2 regions of the Arthrobacter sp. FW306-05-C genome follow, and region 2 is predicted to be linked to the other one. Evidence: riboswitches for the same ligand, from Rfam matches in the RefSeq annotation. Region 2 holds a riboswitch; the other holds the start of a gene.
The links. Region 2 has a riboswitch for thiamine pyrophosphate ahead of thiC (phosphomethylpyrimidine synthase ThiC). Riboswitches for the same ligand answer to the same signal wherever they lie in the genome.
Positions count from the first base shown of each region.

Region 1: another riboswitch for thiamine pyrophosphate. It lies ahead of thiO (glycine oxidase ThiO); the one in region 2 lies ahead of thiC (phosphomethylpyrimidine synthase ThiC).

Region 1 covers NZ_CP084556.1:2,937,727-2,941,840, reverse strand. The annotation lists gene LFT44_RS13585 (RNB domain-containing ribonuclease) at 1-1,212, opposite strand, end outside; gene thiE (thiamine phosphate synthase) at 1,252-2,001, opposite strand; TPP riboswitch at 2,029-2,147, shown strand; gene thiO (glycine oxidase ThiO) at 2,141-3,469, shown strand; gene thiS (sulfur carrier protein ThiS) at 3,466-3,702, shown strand; gene LFT44_RS13565 (thiazole synthase) at 3,707-4,114, shown strand, end outside.
Region 2 covers NZ_CP084556.1:2,584,653-2,588,766, reverse strand. The annotation lists gene thiC (phosphomethylpyrimidine synthase ThiC) at 1-1,718, opposite strand, end outside; TPP riboswitch at 1,714-1,821, opposite strand; gene LFT44_RS12005 (amidohydrolase family protein) at 1,902-2,984, shown strand; gene LFT44_RS12000 (VOC family protein) at 3,084-3,959, shown strand; gene LFT44_RS11995 (hypothetical protein) at 4,104-4,114, shown strand, end outside.

The DNA of each region.
Region 1 (4,114 bases), 350 kb from region 2:
CAGGGCCAGGCGTTCCATCCGTGACGCCAGTTGGTCCGAGCCTGCCATGATGCCCGGCAGCAGCGGCAGGGCCTCCCGCGCCCAGCCGGGAACATCGCCGCCGTTGCTCAGGGCCTCGCAGATGACCAGCACGAAGCGGTCCACTAACCGGCGCAGCGGCGCGGTGGTGTGGGCATAGGCAGCGCCGATGGCGGACTGGATCCCATCCTCGGGGACGGTCCCGTCGAAGGCGGTGTAGGAGGCTCCGCGGAACAGCATGCCTGCCGAATGCATGATGGCCAGCTGCCGCGGATCGGTGGGGTCCAGGGACCGCAGATACTCGCCATAGCTGACTTCGCCGTCCCATGGCCTGCCCAGCACCTCGGTCTGCAGGCGAAAATGCTTCAGGGACCGTTCGTCCGGGGCCGGCATGGTGCGCAGGATGCCCACCTTGCCCTCCAGCATGAGCTGCGCCGCCGCCATCCCGGTCATCAGCGAAATCTGCGCGTTCCAGTCCTCCACCGGAAGCTGTGGAACAGCGTCAATCCGGTAGCCGCCGTCGGGCAGCTGGACAATCTCCTGCTCAGGCATGTTCAGGCTTGCACCTTCACGCGCCCGTTCCAGTGCCACCCGCTTCAGGCCCACCTCACGGAGCAGCTGGAGCACGGGCGGGGCGGTCCCGGCGTCGAGGGCTGCCTGGGCGCCCCGGTAGCTGAGCTTGTCGCGGCTGCGGACCCGCGCGCGACGGACGCTGACCGTCAGTACGGTTGCTTCGCCGTCGAGCGTGAAATCCCAGACGAAGGCCGAACACTCCTGGCCGGGCAGCAGGCTCCCGGCCCCTTCGCTGATGATCTCCGGGTGAAGCGGGATCCGGCCGTCAGGAGCGTAGAACGTCTGTCCGCGCCGCCGCGTCTCCGCGTCCAGGGGGCCTCCCGGCGCAACGAAGGCTGGAACATCGGCGATCGCGTACATCACGCGGTAGCCATCCCCGTCCAATTCAATGAACACTGCCTGGTCCAGGTCCGTGGTGGACGCCGGGTCGATGGTGACAAACTCGACGGCGGTCAGGTCGTAGGACGGCAGCTGCAGCGCCGCAACGGCAGCCAGGGCGTCTTCCACGGCTTCGGCGGGATAAGGACCCGGAAGCTCAAGCTCCGTCCGCAGCAGGCCCAACGCCTCTTCCAAGGCGTTCTTATGGTCGTGGACGTTGGGAGCCAGCCGATGATGTGACACAAAATTCAGCGTAGCCCCAAGTTCCGCGATTAAGCAGGCTCAGGAACCGGCAGCGTCCAGCGCGTCGAGGAGGGAGGCAGCAGCGGCGGCGGGATCAGGGGCTTCGGTGATGGCCCGGACCACCACGATCCTGCGCGCACCCGCCTCCGCCACATGGCGGACGTTGCCGTGGTCGATGCCGCCGATGGCAAACCAGGGCACCGGGTCCGCAGCCTGCCGTGACGCCTCGGCCGCGTACTTGACCAGTTCGGGACCGACGGCGGCCCTGCCGGGTTTGGTGGGCGTAGCCCAGACGGGGCCCACGCAGAAGTAGTCCAGCCCGGACGGTGCGGCAGTTGCGGCAAGGGCGGCATCCACCTGTTCGGGTGTATGGCTGGAGAGTCCGATGGCGGCGTTGCCGTCGACCAGCGTGCGTGCGGCCGCCAGCGGCAGGTCCTTCTGGCCGATATGGAACACCGGGGCCCCGGAAAGCACAGCGATGTCGGCGCGGTCGTTGACCGCCCACAGCTTGCCGTGCCGCACCGCCACTTCCTTCAGCACAGCCAAAAGGTCCAGTTCCTCGGCTGCCTCGATGGTCTTGTCGCGCAGCTGAATGATGTCCACGCCGCCGGCAAATGCCGCGTCCACGAACTCCGCAAAATCGCCGCGGTCCCGCCGTGCATCGGTGCAGAGATACAGGCGGGCAGCCTTGAGGGCCTCGCTGTCGCGGGCGTTGACAACCTCGGCATTGGCAACTCCGCCGGCCGGAGCGTGGGAACCTGCGGGAAGGGAAGGGGTGGTCGCATTCATGCCTGCAAGCCTAATTCCTCTAAACTGGGGAGGTACTGCGGGAGCCCGCGGCAGCTGTCACAAAGCGCCGGGCTGAGAGGGCGTCAGAGCCGACCGCTTGACCTGATCCGGTTAATGCCGGCGTAGGGAAGGAACCCAGATGCGTACCCCCGGCACCACCCAGCCCTCGTCCGTTGATGCGTCCATTCCCTCCACCCTTCGTGCCGACGTCGCCGTCATTGGCGGGGGAGTGGTGGGACACGGTATCGCCTGGGAAGTGCAGCGTTCCGGACGCTCCGTCGTCCTCATTGACGACGCGCCAGGTTCCGGCGCGAGCTGGGCTGCCGCCGGCATGCTGGCCCCCGTGAGCGAACTGCACTACCAGGAGGAGGACCTCCTGGAACTCATGCTGGAGGCATCGTCACGGTGGCCGGCATTCGCGGCCGCCGTCGCCGATGCATCGGGCACGGATTCCGGATACCTCACGACGCCGACACTCGCCGTGGGTGCCGACGCCGCCGACCGCCGCGCCCTGATGGACCTGCGCACAGTTCAACAGGCGAGCGGGCTGTCCGTGGAACCCTTGACCGTCCGGGAGGCCCGCAAACGCGAACCCCTCCTCAGCCCCGCCATCGCCTGCGCCCTCGATACCCCGGGGGACCACCAGGTGGATCCCCGCCGGCTGGTGGCGGCCCTGCGGCTGGCACTGGCCGGCGGCGTCCGCGAAACGCACCACCTGGCCGTGGCAGGGGCAGTGGACGGTTACGCAGTGCCGGAGCGGGCAAGCGGGCTGTTGTGGGAGGACGGCATCGTTACGGGGGTTCGGCTCGCCGGTGGCGGCACCGTCCTGGCAGCGGAAACCGTGGTGGCCAACGGGCTGCAGGCGGGGGCGCTCGCGGACCTCCCCCATGGCCTCGAGCTGCCCCTGCGTCCCGTCCACGGGGACATCCTCCGGCTTGCGGTGCCCGGCCACCTCCAGCCCCTGGTGACCGCAACGGTGCGGGGACTGGTGCACGGAGTTCCGGTGTACATCGTTCCGCGCCGGGACGGGACCGTGGTGATCGGAGCCACCCAGCGCGAGGACGCCCTGTCCGACGCCGTCAGTGCCGGCGGCGTCTACCAGCTGCTGCGCGATGCCCAGGCGCTGGTGCCCGCGGTCGCCGAGCTCGAACTTCTGGAGTGCACCGCCCGGGCCCGCCCGGGAACCCCGGACAATGCGCCGCTGCTGGGAAGGGTGCCGGTGGACCTGGCCTTAAGAAGCGAAGGGTCCGCAACGGAAGCCGGTTACGTTCCGGGGCTCATCATCGCCACCGGTTTTTTCCGGCACGGCGTCCTGCTCACACCCGCTGCAGCAGCGATCTGCACGGATCTGCTCGACGGAAAAGCCGACCCCCGCTGGGTCCCCTTCCGCCCGGGCCGGTTCTCCGGCCTGGGAACGGCCACCCACGGCCTCCACGACAATGGCACCCACACCAAGGAAACAGCGTGAACATCACCCTCAACGGAAACCCGCACACGGTGGCCGACGGCGCCTCCATCACCACACTCGTCAGCCAGGTCACCGGACGCCCGCTGGCTGACAACGGGCAGGCGACGGACGGCGGGAAGCTGGGCGTCGCCGTCGCCCATAACGCCCAGGTGGTGCCGCGCAGCCAATGGTTCGCCACGGCGCTCGCCGAGGGCGACGACATCGAACTCGTTACAGCAGTACAGGGAGGCTGACGCCATGACCGAAACCAGCACCATCAACCCCGCCGGAAACCCCGGTGCCGGCGACGCCCTGGTGATTGACGGCGTCGCCCTGGAATCCCGCCTCATTATGGGCACCGGCGGGGCGCCCAGCCTGGATGGCCTGGGCGCAGCACTCCTGGCCTCCGGCACCGCCCTGACCACCGTGGCCATGCGGCGCTACTCACCCGCCGAAACCGGCTCGCTGTTCCAGCTGCTGGTGGACCACGGGATCCGGGTGCTGCCCAACACCGCCGGCTGCTTCACCGCCAGGGATGCTGTGCTCACAGCGGAACTCGCGCGGGAAGCCCTGGAAACGGACTGGGTGAAGCTCGAGGTCATCGCCGACGAGCAGACCCTCCTGCCGGACGCCGTGGAGCTCGTGGAAGCCACGGAGCAGCTGGTG
Region 2 (4,114 bases):
TGCGCGTCCGCGGAGCCATATTCGTCCCGGATGTCCTGGCTGATCCGCATGGAGCAGAACTTCGGACCGCACATGGAGCAAAAGTGCGCCGTCTTGGCCGGTTCGGCCGGTAGCGTCTCATCGTGGAACGACTCCGCGGTCACGGGGTCCAGGGACAGCGCGAACTGGTCCCGCCAGCGGAATTCGAATCTCGCCTTGGACAGGGCGTCATCGCGCTCATGCGCCCCGGGGTGGCCCTTGGCCAGGTCCGCGGCGTGCGCTGCGATCTTGTACGTGATCACGCCCGTTTTCACGTCGTCCTTGTTGGGCAGGCCCAGGTGTTCCTTCGGCGTGACGTAGCAGAGCATGGCTGTGCCGTACCGGGCGATCTCGGTGGCGCCAATGGCCGAGGTGATGTGGTCATACCCGGGCGCCACATCCGTCACCAGGGGCCCCAGGGTATAGAAGGGCGCACCCTTGCACAGCTCCTGCTGCCGCTCCACGTTCTCGCGGACCAGGTGGAAGGGAACGTGGCCCGGCCCCTCCACCATCACCTGCACGTCGTACTCCCAGGCCCGCTGCGTCAGCTCGGCCAGCGTGTCCAGCTCCGCGAACTGGGCCGCGTCGTTGGCGTCAGCGGTGGAACCGGGGCGCAGACCGTCACCCAGGGAAAACGCAACGTCGTACTTCGCGAAGATCTCGCATAGCTCATCGAAGTGCGTGTACAGGAAGTTTTCCTGGTGGTGGGCCAGGCACCAGCCGGCCATGATCGAGCCGCCGCGCGAGACGATGCCCGTTACGCGGTTGGCTGTGAGCGGGACGTACCGCAGCAGCACGCCGGCGTGGATGGTCATGTAGTCAACGCCCTGCTCGCACTGTTCAATGACAGTGTCGCGGAAAATCTCCCATGTCAGCGCGTTGGCCTCGCCGTTGACCTTTTCCAGGGCTTGGTAGATCGGCACTGTCCCGATGGGGACGGGGGAGTTCCGGATGATCCATTCCCGCGTGGTGTGGATGTCATCGCCGGTGGACAAATCCATCACCGTGTCGGCACCCCACTGCGTGGCCCACTGCAGCTTGTCCACCTCCTCCGCGATGGAGCTGGTGACCGCGGAATTGCCGATGTTGGCGTTGATCTTCACCAGGAAGGCCTTGCCGATGATCATCGGCTCGGACTCGGAATGGTTGATGTTGCTGGGGATGATCGCGCGGCCGGCGGCCAGCTCGCTGCGGACCAGCTCGACGTCGCAGTTTTCCCGCAGCGCCACGAACCGCATTTCCTGGGTGATGATCCCCTGCCGGGCATAGTGCATCTGCGTCACTGTCCGGCCGTCGACGGCGCGGCGGGGCACCGGCCGGGCGCCCTTCCATTCTGCAGAGGCGGCACCCCGGCGGACCGCCGAGCGGCCGTCATCGAGCAGGTTGCGCTCCCTGCCGGTGTACGCCTCGGTGTCTGCCCGTGCCTCAATCCACTCCGAACGGAAGGGCTGAAGGCCCCGGACGGGGTCGCTGCCCGGCCCCGCTGTCCGGTAGGTGCGGAACGGTTCGTTGGGCCGGCCGTTGGGGGATGGCTCAAGGGAAATTTCCGTTACCGGCACCCGGATCCCGGCGCCGGGATCTTCGATAAAGGCCAGCGAATGCGACTTCAGGGACTGGGTCACCTGAAGTGCTGTCTGAGCGTCCGCTGTTGTTTCGGCCTGGATTTGGGCAGCGTTTAACTGGGTGTTTTGTGTACTCAAGGGAATACTCACTTCCTTCGCCGGCATTACCCGGACAGGTTCAACGGTCGCAGGCCGCGTCAGCCCGATCTCAGCCCCTGCAGGGGCACCCGTGTGGTCAGGAACGAAGCTACCACAGGCCCCTGGGACCGCGTTGTCACAATCCGCGGTGCTAGCCTGTCCGGGCAATGAAAGGAAGTCCTGATGCCACAAGTCATTGAATTCAGCGGACCCGTCCTGACCGGACCCGACAGCATCCGGTACGGGCTTTGGTCCGTGGACGGGAGCCTCACCTTCACCCGTCCCGTGACGGAGCCGGGCAGGGTCCTCCATGGCTGGGTACTGCCGGGTTTCGTTGACGTGCACTGCCACATCGGGCTGGGACCGGGCGGCCCCGTTGACGCCGCCACGGCTGCGGAGCAGGCCCTGGCTGACCTCAACGCAGGAACCCTGCTGGTCCGTGACGCCGGTTCACCGGCCGACACCCGCTGGATGCAGGGCGGCAGGGATTTCCCGCTGCTGATCCGTGCCGGGCGGCACATCGCCCGAACGCGGCGCTACCTGCGCGGCTTCGCGGAGGAAGTGGAGCCGGAGGGCCTCGTGGAGGCCGTCCGCAAGCAGGCGCGCGACGGCGACGGCTGGGTCAAGCTGGTGGGGGACTGGATTGACCGCGGCGCCGGTGACCTGGCCCCTTCCTTTCCCGCCGCCGTCGTCCGTGACGCCGTCCAGGCAGCGCATGACGAAGGTGCCCGGGTGACCGCCCACTGTTTCGCCGAGGACACCCTGGACCTGATGCTGGATGCCGGAATCGACTGCATTGAACATGCCACGGGCCTCCTGCCCCGCCACCTGCCCCGGTTCGCCGAACAGGGCATACCGATCGTGCCCACCCTCATCAATATCGCCACCTTTCCGGACATCGCGGCGCAGGCGGATTCCAAGTTCCCGCGCTACGCCGCCCACATGCGCGCCCTGTGGGAACGCAGGCTGGAACGGGTGGCCGAGGCCCACGCAGCCGGCGTGCGCATCTTTGCCGGAACCGATGCCGGCAGCACAATCCGCCACGGCAGGATCGCGGACGAAATCCTTGAACTGCACGGCGCCGGCCTGCCAATGACTGCAGCACTGGATGCCGCATGCTGGGCCGCCCGGACCTGGCTGGGGGCGGGCGTCCTGGCGGAAGGAGCGCGGGCCGACGCGGTGGTGTGCCGGGAAGACCCCCGGGCCGTGCCGGAGACCATCAGGTCGCTTGAGCATGTGGTGCTGGGCGGCCGCATCATCCGCTGACCAGAGGGCCCTTGGGGACTTGGAATAAATTGAAGGTTCAAGTAATTTTAATGTGTGACAGGCCGCCATTGGGACGGCCTCCAACACAAGGAGCCATCAATGACCGCAGCAGCCAGCAGCCAGGATCTTCTTCCTGCCGACCTCGCCATGGGCACCGTGATGCTCAAGGTGGGCGACATGAAGCTCATGGCCGACTACTACCAGCGCGCGCTGGGACTCGAGGTGGTGGCTGAGCAGGACGGCGGACTCTACCTTGGCCGGCTCGGCAGGCCGCTGGTCCACCTGGCCCCGGCGCCGGGACTGCATATTCCCGGCAGGGGAGAGGCGGGCCTGTTCCACACCGCCCTGCTGTTCGAAGACCAGGCTTCCCTGGCCGCCACCGTCGCCACGGCCGCCCAGTACGAGCCGCGGTCCTTCACCGGCAGCGCCGACCACTTGGTGAGCGAGGCCTTCTATTTCACCGACCCCGAGGGCAACGGCATTGAACTGTACTGGGACCGCCCGCGCAGCAACTGGTCCTGGAACGGGACGGACGTCGTCATGGACAGCCTTGCCCTCCCGCCGCAGCGCTACCTGGAGCAGTACCTCACCGAAGAGTCGCTGGAAGGCCAGCGCCGGACAACCGCAGGCGTTGGCCACGTGCACCTCCAGGTGGGTCACGTCCAGGCCGCCCGGGACTTCTACGTGGGAACCCTCGGCTTCGAAAAGACGGCCGGCTGGCACGGGCAGGCATTGTTTGTTTCCGCCGGCCGCTACCACCACCACATGGCAATGAACGTCTGGAACAGCCGCGGTGCCGGGCCGCGCAAGGACACCCTGGGGCTCGGTGAGGTGCTGATTGAAGTTCCTTCAGGGGACGACGTCGGGGCGCTGGCGGACCGCCTCAAGGTTGCCGGAGTGGCCTCGCACCACACCGGTGCCGAGCTCCGCTTCGAGGACCCGTGGCGCAACCGGATCCGGGTAGCCGTCCGCTGACGGGTGGACTTGGCCCCCGTTTGCACGGCGGGGCAGCACAGAAAGGGTCCGGCGTGCGCGGGCAGGCGGGCAACTACTAGGCTGATCCCGTACGGCCGGGCAGCGCCCGGCGCGCTGTCCCGCCAACGGAAGAAGGGCAACCCCATGGGCTTCAC